One region of the Bradyrhizobium sp. CCBAU 25360 genome, then DNA from elsewhere that is predicted to be linked to it. Evidence: predicted binding sites of a transcription regulator. Region 1 holds the regulator's gene; the other holds the start of a gene.
What was found. Region 1 encodes PhoB, which activates phosphate uptake and scavenging genes when phosphate is short. Its sites were predicted from a motif close to TGTCATNNANCTGTCAT; they were not measured.
Positions count from the first base shown of each region.

Region 2: the regulator PhoB is predicted to act here: its motif matches at 1,601-1,617, upstream of XH81_RS35455 (acetoacetate decarboxylase).

Region 1 covers NZ_LBJA01000032.1:14,791-18,203, reverse strand. Annotated here, with positions in the region: gene pstB (phosphate ABC transporter ATP-binding protein PstB) at 1-193, shown strand, start outside; gene phoU (phosphate signaling complex protein PhoU) at 205-921, shown strand; gene phoB (phosphate regulon transcriptional regulator PhoB) at 944-1,651, shown strand; gene XH81_RS09080 (GcrA family cell cycle regulator) at 1,881-2,393, opposite strand; gene XH81_RS09075 (aspartate aminotransferase family protein) at 2,849-3,413, shown strand, end outside.
Region 2 covers NZ_LBJA01000045.1:289,097-292,509, reverse strand. Annotated here, with positions in the region: gene XH81_RS35460 (transporter) at 1-568, opposite strand, end outside; gene XH81_RS35455 (acetoacetate decarboxylase) at 680-1,459, opposite strand; gene XH81_RS35450 (patatin-like phospholipase family protein) at 1,658-2,833, shown strand.

The sequences.
Region 1 (3,413 bases):
GCTGATCCAGGAGCTGTCCGAGAACTACACGATCGCGATCGTCACGCACAACATGCAGCAGGCGGCGCGCGTCTCCGACAAGACCGCCTTCATGTATCTCGGCGAGCTGATCGAGTTCGACGACACCAGCAAGATCTTCACGTCGCCGAGCGACCGGCGCACGCAGGATTACATTACCGGCCGGTTCGGCTGAGGAGACGCGACATGGGTACTGAACATACCGCAAAAGCTTTCGACACCGACCTCCAGGAGCTCACCCGCCTGGTCGCCGAGATGGGCGGCATCGCCGAGCGCATGATCGTCGATTCCGTCGGCGCGCTGATCCGCCGCGACGTCGCGCTCGGCCAGCGCGTCGTCGCCATCGACGCCGAGCTCGACGCGCTGCAGAAGCGCATCGAGGAACGCGCCGTGCTCACCATCGCCCGCCGCCAGCCGATGGCGGTGGATTTGCGCGAGATCGTCGGCGCCATGCGCGTTGCGACCGACCTCGAGCGCATCGGCGACCTCGCCAAGAACATGGGCAAGCGCGTCGCCGCGCTGGAGACCGACTTCCATCCGCTGAAACTGTTCCGCGGCCTGGAGCACATGACCGACCTCGTGCAGCAGCAGGTCAAGTCGGTGCTGGACGCCTATGCCGCACATGATCTGCCGGCGGCGATGGCGGTGTGGAAGGGCGACGAGGAAGTCGACGCGATCTGCACCTCGCTGTTCCGCGAGCTCCTCACCTACATGATGGAGGATCCGCGCAACATCTCGTTCTGCATCCATCTGATGTTCTGCGCCAAGAACATCGAGCGGATCGGCGACCACGCCACCAACATCGCCGAGACCGTGTTCTACATGATCGAAGGCCAGGCGATCACCGACAAGCGGCCGAAGGGCGACATGACCACCTTCGCCACGACGGTCCCGAATACCTGAAGACTCAAGGAGCGACGACCCGATGGGCGCACGCATTATGGTGGTTGAGGACGAGGAAGCTCTCACCGAGCTGCTTCGCTACAACCTCGAAGGCGACGGCTATGACGTCGAGACGGTCATGCGCGGCGACGACGCCGACACCCGCCTCAAGGAGCACATCCCGGACCTGATCGTGCTCGACTGGATGCTGCCGGGCCTGTCGGGCATCGAGCTGTGCCGGCGCCTGCGGACCCGGCCCGACACCAAGCAGCTGCCGATCATCATGCTCACCGCGCGCGGCGAGGAGAGCGAGCGGGTGCGGGGACTTGCGACCGGCGCCGACGACTACATCGTCAAGCCGTTCTCGGTGCCGGAGCTCTTGGCGCGCGTGAAGGGCCTGCTTCGCCGCGCCAGTCCTGAGCGACTCGCGACAGTGCTGGCCTATGGCGACATCGAGCTCGACCGCGACAAGCGTCGCGTGGCGCGCTCGGGCCGGCCGATCGATCTCGGTCCGACCGAATATCGCCTGCTGGAGTTCTTCCTGGAGCATCCGGGCCGCGTGTTCTCGCGCGAGCAGCTGCTCGACAGCGTCTGGGGCCGCGACATCTACATCGACGAGCGCACCGTCGACGTCCATATCGGCCGCCTGCGCAAGCTGCTCAATCTCGGCCGCGAGCAGGACCCGATCCGCACCGTCCGCGGCGCCGGCTACGCGCTCGACGATCGCTTCGCGAAGGCGGAGCAGACGTAAGGTTTGCAGGCGTTGGGGTTTGGTGGGCTGCCGCCACATTCTCCGGTGTCGTCCCTGCGAAAGCATGGACCCATAACCACAGGCAGTGGTTTGGCGAAGACTCGGAGTGACCATCTCGCGCAACAACAGCGCCCTATGGTTATGGATCCCCGCGTTCGCGGGGATGACACCGAGTTGGTTGAGGCGCCGTCGTGTGACGGCTGCCGTCTTTGCGATCAGCTAAATCCACTCACCGCGGACCCGGCTTTGCCGGGGCACGCCGGCGATCCGCCGCCGGCTGATACGCGACGCGCGAGTGCTGGGCGCAGTAGGGCAGGCCGGACAGCGCCCTGCCGCCGCAGAAGAAGAAATCGGGGCTGGAGGGATCGCCGACCGGCCAATGGCAGGTGGCCTCGTTCAGCTCGAGCAGCGACAGCCGCTGGCTCATCGGCACCACGTTGTCGTAGGTGACCGGTTCGGCCTCCACCTCGACCTCGAAGGCCTGCGCCAGCGCGGTGTTGCCGCGCGCAATGGGGCGGGTCACCCGCATCATGTGCTGCGCGGGACGCGCCTTGCGCGGCCGGGGCGCTGCCGATGAAGGGCTCTTGGCACGGCCGGACAGACCGAGCCTGTGCACTTTGCCGATCACGGCATTGCGGGTCACATTGCCGAGTTCAGCTGCGATCTGGCTGGCCGAAAGTCCGGCCTCCCAGAGCTTTTTCAGCTGCTCGACGCGATCGTCGGACCAGGTCAAAACCGTCATTGCACCCTTTCCCTCGCTACGCGCCGCCATCCTGGGGCCTCGCAGCGATTGCCTAAGCCTTCAAAAACCCGTGCCGTCAGAATCCCTTAAGGCTCGCCGGGCGCGTGACTGACGCCCGAACGTTTACGCCGGTACAAGAGGACTCTTGGGATCAGAACCGCTGCACGAGATGTCGTATCTGACAATCCAAACGCTACAATATGGCGTGACTCCCGCGCAAGAGTCCGCCGACTCGCTTCCACATGTTCCGTGGTGAAAACCCGCAAAATCGGCACCGCAAGACTACGGATTCAGCGTTTCCCGAGGCTTTCCGGGCGGCATTGACACCCGTCTTGCCAGGCATAAGATAGTCGCGCGTGCCGCCCTTAAAAGGCGGCACGTTTCGTTTTCCGGGCCGGTCGATGGTGCGTTGCGCAATGCACGCGTCACACCGTCCGCAACATTCAAGTGACATCATGACTAACAGCGCAGCGCCGCATTTGCTCCCCGTTTTCGCCAGAGCCGACCTCGGCTTCGAGCGCGGCGAAGGCTGCTGGCTGATCGCGACCAATGGCGATCGCTATCTCGATTTCACCTCGGGCGTGGCTGTGAATGCGCTCGGCCATTGCCACCCGCATCTGATCAAGGCGCTGCAGGAGCAGGCGACGAAGCTCTGGCACATGTCGAACCTGTTCCAGAGCCCGGATGGCGAGAAGCTCGCCAACCGGCTCTGCAACGAGAGCTTTGCCGACTTCGTGTTCTTCTGCAATTCGGGCGCCGAAGCGCTGGAGGGTGTGATCAAGCTGGTCCGCCATCATCACTTCTCCAAGGGACATCCGGAACGTTATCGCATCATCACCTTCGAAGGCGCCTTTCACGGCCGTACGCTGGCGACGCTCGCCGCGACCGGATCTGCAAAATATCTCGAAGGCTTTGGCCCGCCCATGGATGGCTTCGACCAGGTGCCGCATGGCGATATCGAGGCCGTCAAGAAGGCGATCGGCCCGCACACCGCGGGCATCCTGATCGAGCCGATCCAGG
Region 2 (3,413 bases), on a different contig from region 1:
TCGCGTCATCGGCCAGGATGCGCTCCTCGATATCGTCGATCTCCTGGCCGAGCTTGTCGGCCATCCGGTCCAGCGTGTCCGCGACCTCATCGACGATCTTTTCGAGCAGATGAGCGACATTGTCGACGCGGTAGCCGCCTTCGAGCACCCGCCGCGTGGCGTCCGCCGAGCACAGCGCCTGATGGCGGCCAGAGACCAGCAGCCGCTCGGTCATGGCGAAGCGCAGGAACGCGGTCTCCTCCGTCGCGCTGTCGATCTCGCGCACGAGATCGGAGAACACACCATAGACGCAATGGTCGATGACGTGAAGCTGCTGGAAGGTGTCGCTCGACAGCAGCAGTTCGCGTGCAAGCGCCGGCAGCTGCGACGCCGCGATCCAGGGCCGCGCCCGCGCGTCGGTCAGGTTGAAATGCAGCCAGAGCCGGCCGTCATGGCTGAACTCGATCGGCTGGTCGACCGGCAGCGCCTCGGCACTGCCGTCGCTGTGCAGGCGGAAGGCCCAGACCAGGCCGGGAATGGCGGGTTCGGCGTTCGATAATGCGCTGGCAAGCTTTGCCGGCTCAGCCATGGATAGCCCCAACCGTCAACAACTGCCCCGTTTCGGAAGATGGCTGACGGCATCTTCCGGACCCCACGCGGGTACTCAATTACGCCAGTGTTACAGTTTGATGATGCCGCCCTATTCCGCCGCCAGCCCGGTCGCGGCCGCCTCGGCTTGCCTGATGTAGTCATGGACGACGCGGCCGAACGGCAGCGTCAGATCGGCAATGTAATGATGCGCGCCGAGGCAGCGGCGGACCGGGAAATCGGCGACCGGCGCATTCACATGCGGCACCAGGTGCAGCCGGCCCGGCCCCATCCAGGAGCCCTTCGGCACGATGTCGACGAGGTTGATCGCAACCAGCTGGCAGACCTCGAGACGGCCGTCGACGCCCGGGATCATCTTCAGATTGATCTGCGTCTTCGACAGCGTGGCGCGGGTGAGGTCGCCGTTGCCGGCCATGCTCTCGTGCTTGTAGCCCATGGTGCCCATGGCGACGAGCTGGCCGGCATATTCCAGCGTGCCCGTCAGCGTGTCCTTGACGATTTCGAGCTTGGGATGGGCGTATTTCTTGGGAAAGCCCCAGATCTCGCGGCCGGCGGCGATCGGCGGATCGTCGTCGAGATACATCTGCGAGACGAAGTTGACGTCCTCGCCGTTGAGGCGCGCGGGAATGACGAGGCCGGATTCGGTATAGCTGCCGAAGCCGGAGGAGTCAGGCATCTTGATCCACTCGTAATGCGCGATCGGCTGGTCGATCGGCTGCAACGGCTCAGGCAGGCCGGCACGGATCAGCTCCGGGTCGGTCTCGTAGGTGATGACGAGGAATTCGCGGTTGACGAACCGATACGGACCGGCCGGATAGCTCGGCCCCGCCGCGGGCATGGACGGAAGTCTCAGCACGTCTTCGCTTCGCATCGCTGGTCTCCTGTGTTCCTGATCGGCGGCAATTGCTAGCGATCCTCATTGACTGCGATGTGAAGCTTTTCCGTCAGGCGCACGACCCCTGCCATTGCAGCGTGGTCGGTCTGCGTTGCCGGCGATGCATCGGTGCCGCCCTGTCATCACGCCGTCACCACGTGACGCAATCGTCTTGCGCAAGCAGGAGGCATCGCCATGGACGCCCGCACGTCGCATCCGACATATCAGAGCCATCAGGCGCCCTCGCGGGGCTGGCGGCCCGAACGCTGCGATCGCATCGCGCTGGTGCTGCAGGGCGGCGGCGCGCTCGGCGCCTACCAGGCCGGTGTCTATCAGGCGCTGCACGAGGCCGGCATCGAGCCCGACTGGGTCTGCGGTGTCTCGATCGGCGCGATCAACTCCGCCATCATCGCCGGCAACAAGCCGGAAAAGCGGCTCGAGGCGCTGCGCATCTTCTGGGAGCGCATCACCAACCGCAAGATCTGGCACTACACGCCCGACGGCGACGTCTTCCGCCAGTGGCGCAATCTCACCAGCGCCTGGATGACCTCGGCGATGGGCCAGCCCGGATTCTTCACCCCGCACCAAATGAATCCCTGGTTCAGCCCGGTCGGCGCGCGCACCGCGACCAGCTATTACGACACCATGCCGCTGAAGGAGAGCCTGCTCGAGCTGGTCGACTTCGATCTCATCAACGAGAAGAAGGTCCGCTTCGCGGTCGGCGCGGTCAACGTGCTTTCGGGCAATTTCATCTATTTCGACAATTCCCATGACGAGATCGAGCCGGAGCACATCATGGCCTCCGGCGCCCTGCCCCCGGCGCTGCCGATGGTGCGGATCGGCACCGATCATTTCTGGGACGGCGGCATCGTCTCCAACACGCCGCTGCAACACCTGCTCGACCAGGAGGATGCGCTCAATTCGCTGGTGTTTCAGGTCGACCTGTTCAGCGCGCGCGGCGTGCTGCCGCGCTCGATCCAGGACGTGATGGCTCGCCACAAGGACATCATGTATTCCTCGCGCACGCGCCACAACACCGACGTCTATCGCCGCACCCACAATCTCAAGGTCCTGCTCCACAAGGCGCTGGCGAAGCTGCCGGACGAGCAACTGTCCGACGAGGAGCGCAAGCTGAAGACGAGCCTGTGCCACATGCCGGAGATCGCGATCCTGCATCTGATCTACCAGCAAAAGGCCTATGAGGGCGACGCCAAGGACCACGAGTTCTCGGGCACCTCGATGCGCGAGCACTGGACCAGCGGCTATGAAGACACCAAGCGCACGCTGAAGCGCCGCGACTGGATCAAGATGCCGGAGGAAGGCATGGGCCTCGTCGTGCACGACGTGCACCGGGAGACGGAGAGCGCGTAAGGGACGCTTGTGTCCCGGACGCGCAGCAACGCCTTGAGCGTTGCTGCGCCAAGCCGGGACCCAGAAGCTACACGGTTCGCCGCGATCATGGGCCCCGGCTCTGCAGCGCTCCGTCAAAGGGACGCTGCGCTGCGTCCGGGGCACGAGACTGCCCATAAACATGATCCATTCGGAAGACACACTTCCGCATTCTCGCGGCTCATTTCGCCCGAGCTTTGCTCTCGTCGTTGCCCTTCTTGTTCAGAAAGGGCGCAGGGAAGGCCGGGCGCCGGCTGGCACCCGCGGTCCCGTGTGCGAACAAGACGCGCACGGGTTGGACAACAGGTGTAGCCGGGCGACCGGCCTTCCCTGCGCGGATGGCTTTACGGCTTATGTCGCGCTCTCCCCGGGGAGCGATGCACTATTGCCCCCGTCGCGTTGCGGATGACTGATGTGCTGACCCGGTTGAGCCGCAACATCACCGCAACACTTGACGCACAGACCCCGGGCGTCAGGACCACACGATTTTGCCGTCCGCGCACATCCCCGTTCCTGTCCCCGATGGCTTGCGTGCGCTCACCGTCGAGGCCGAACCAAGGAC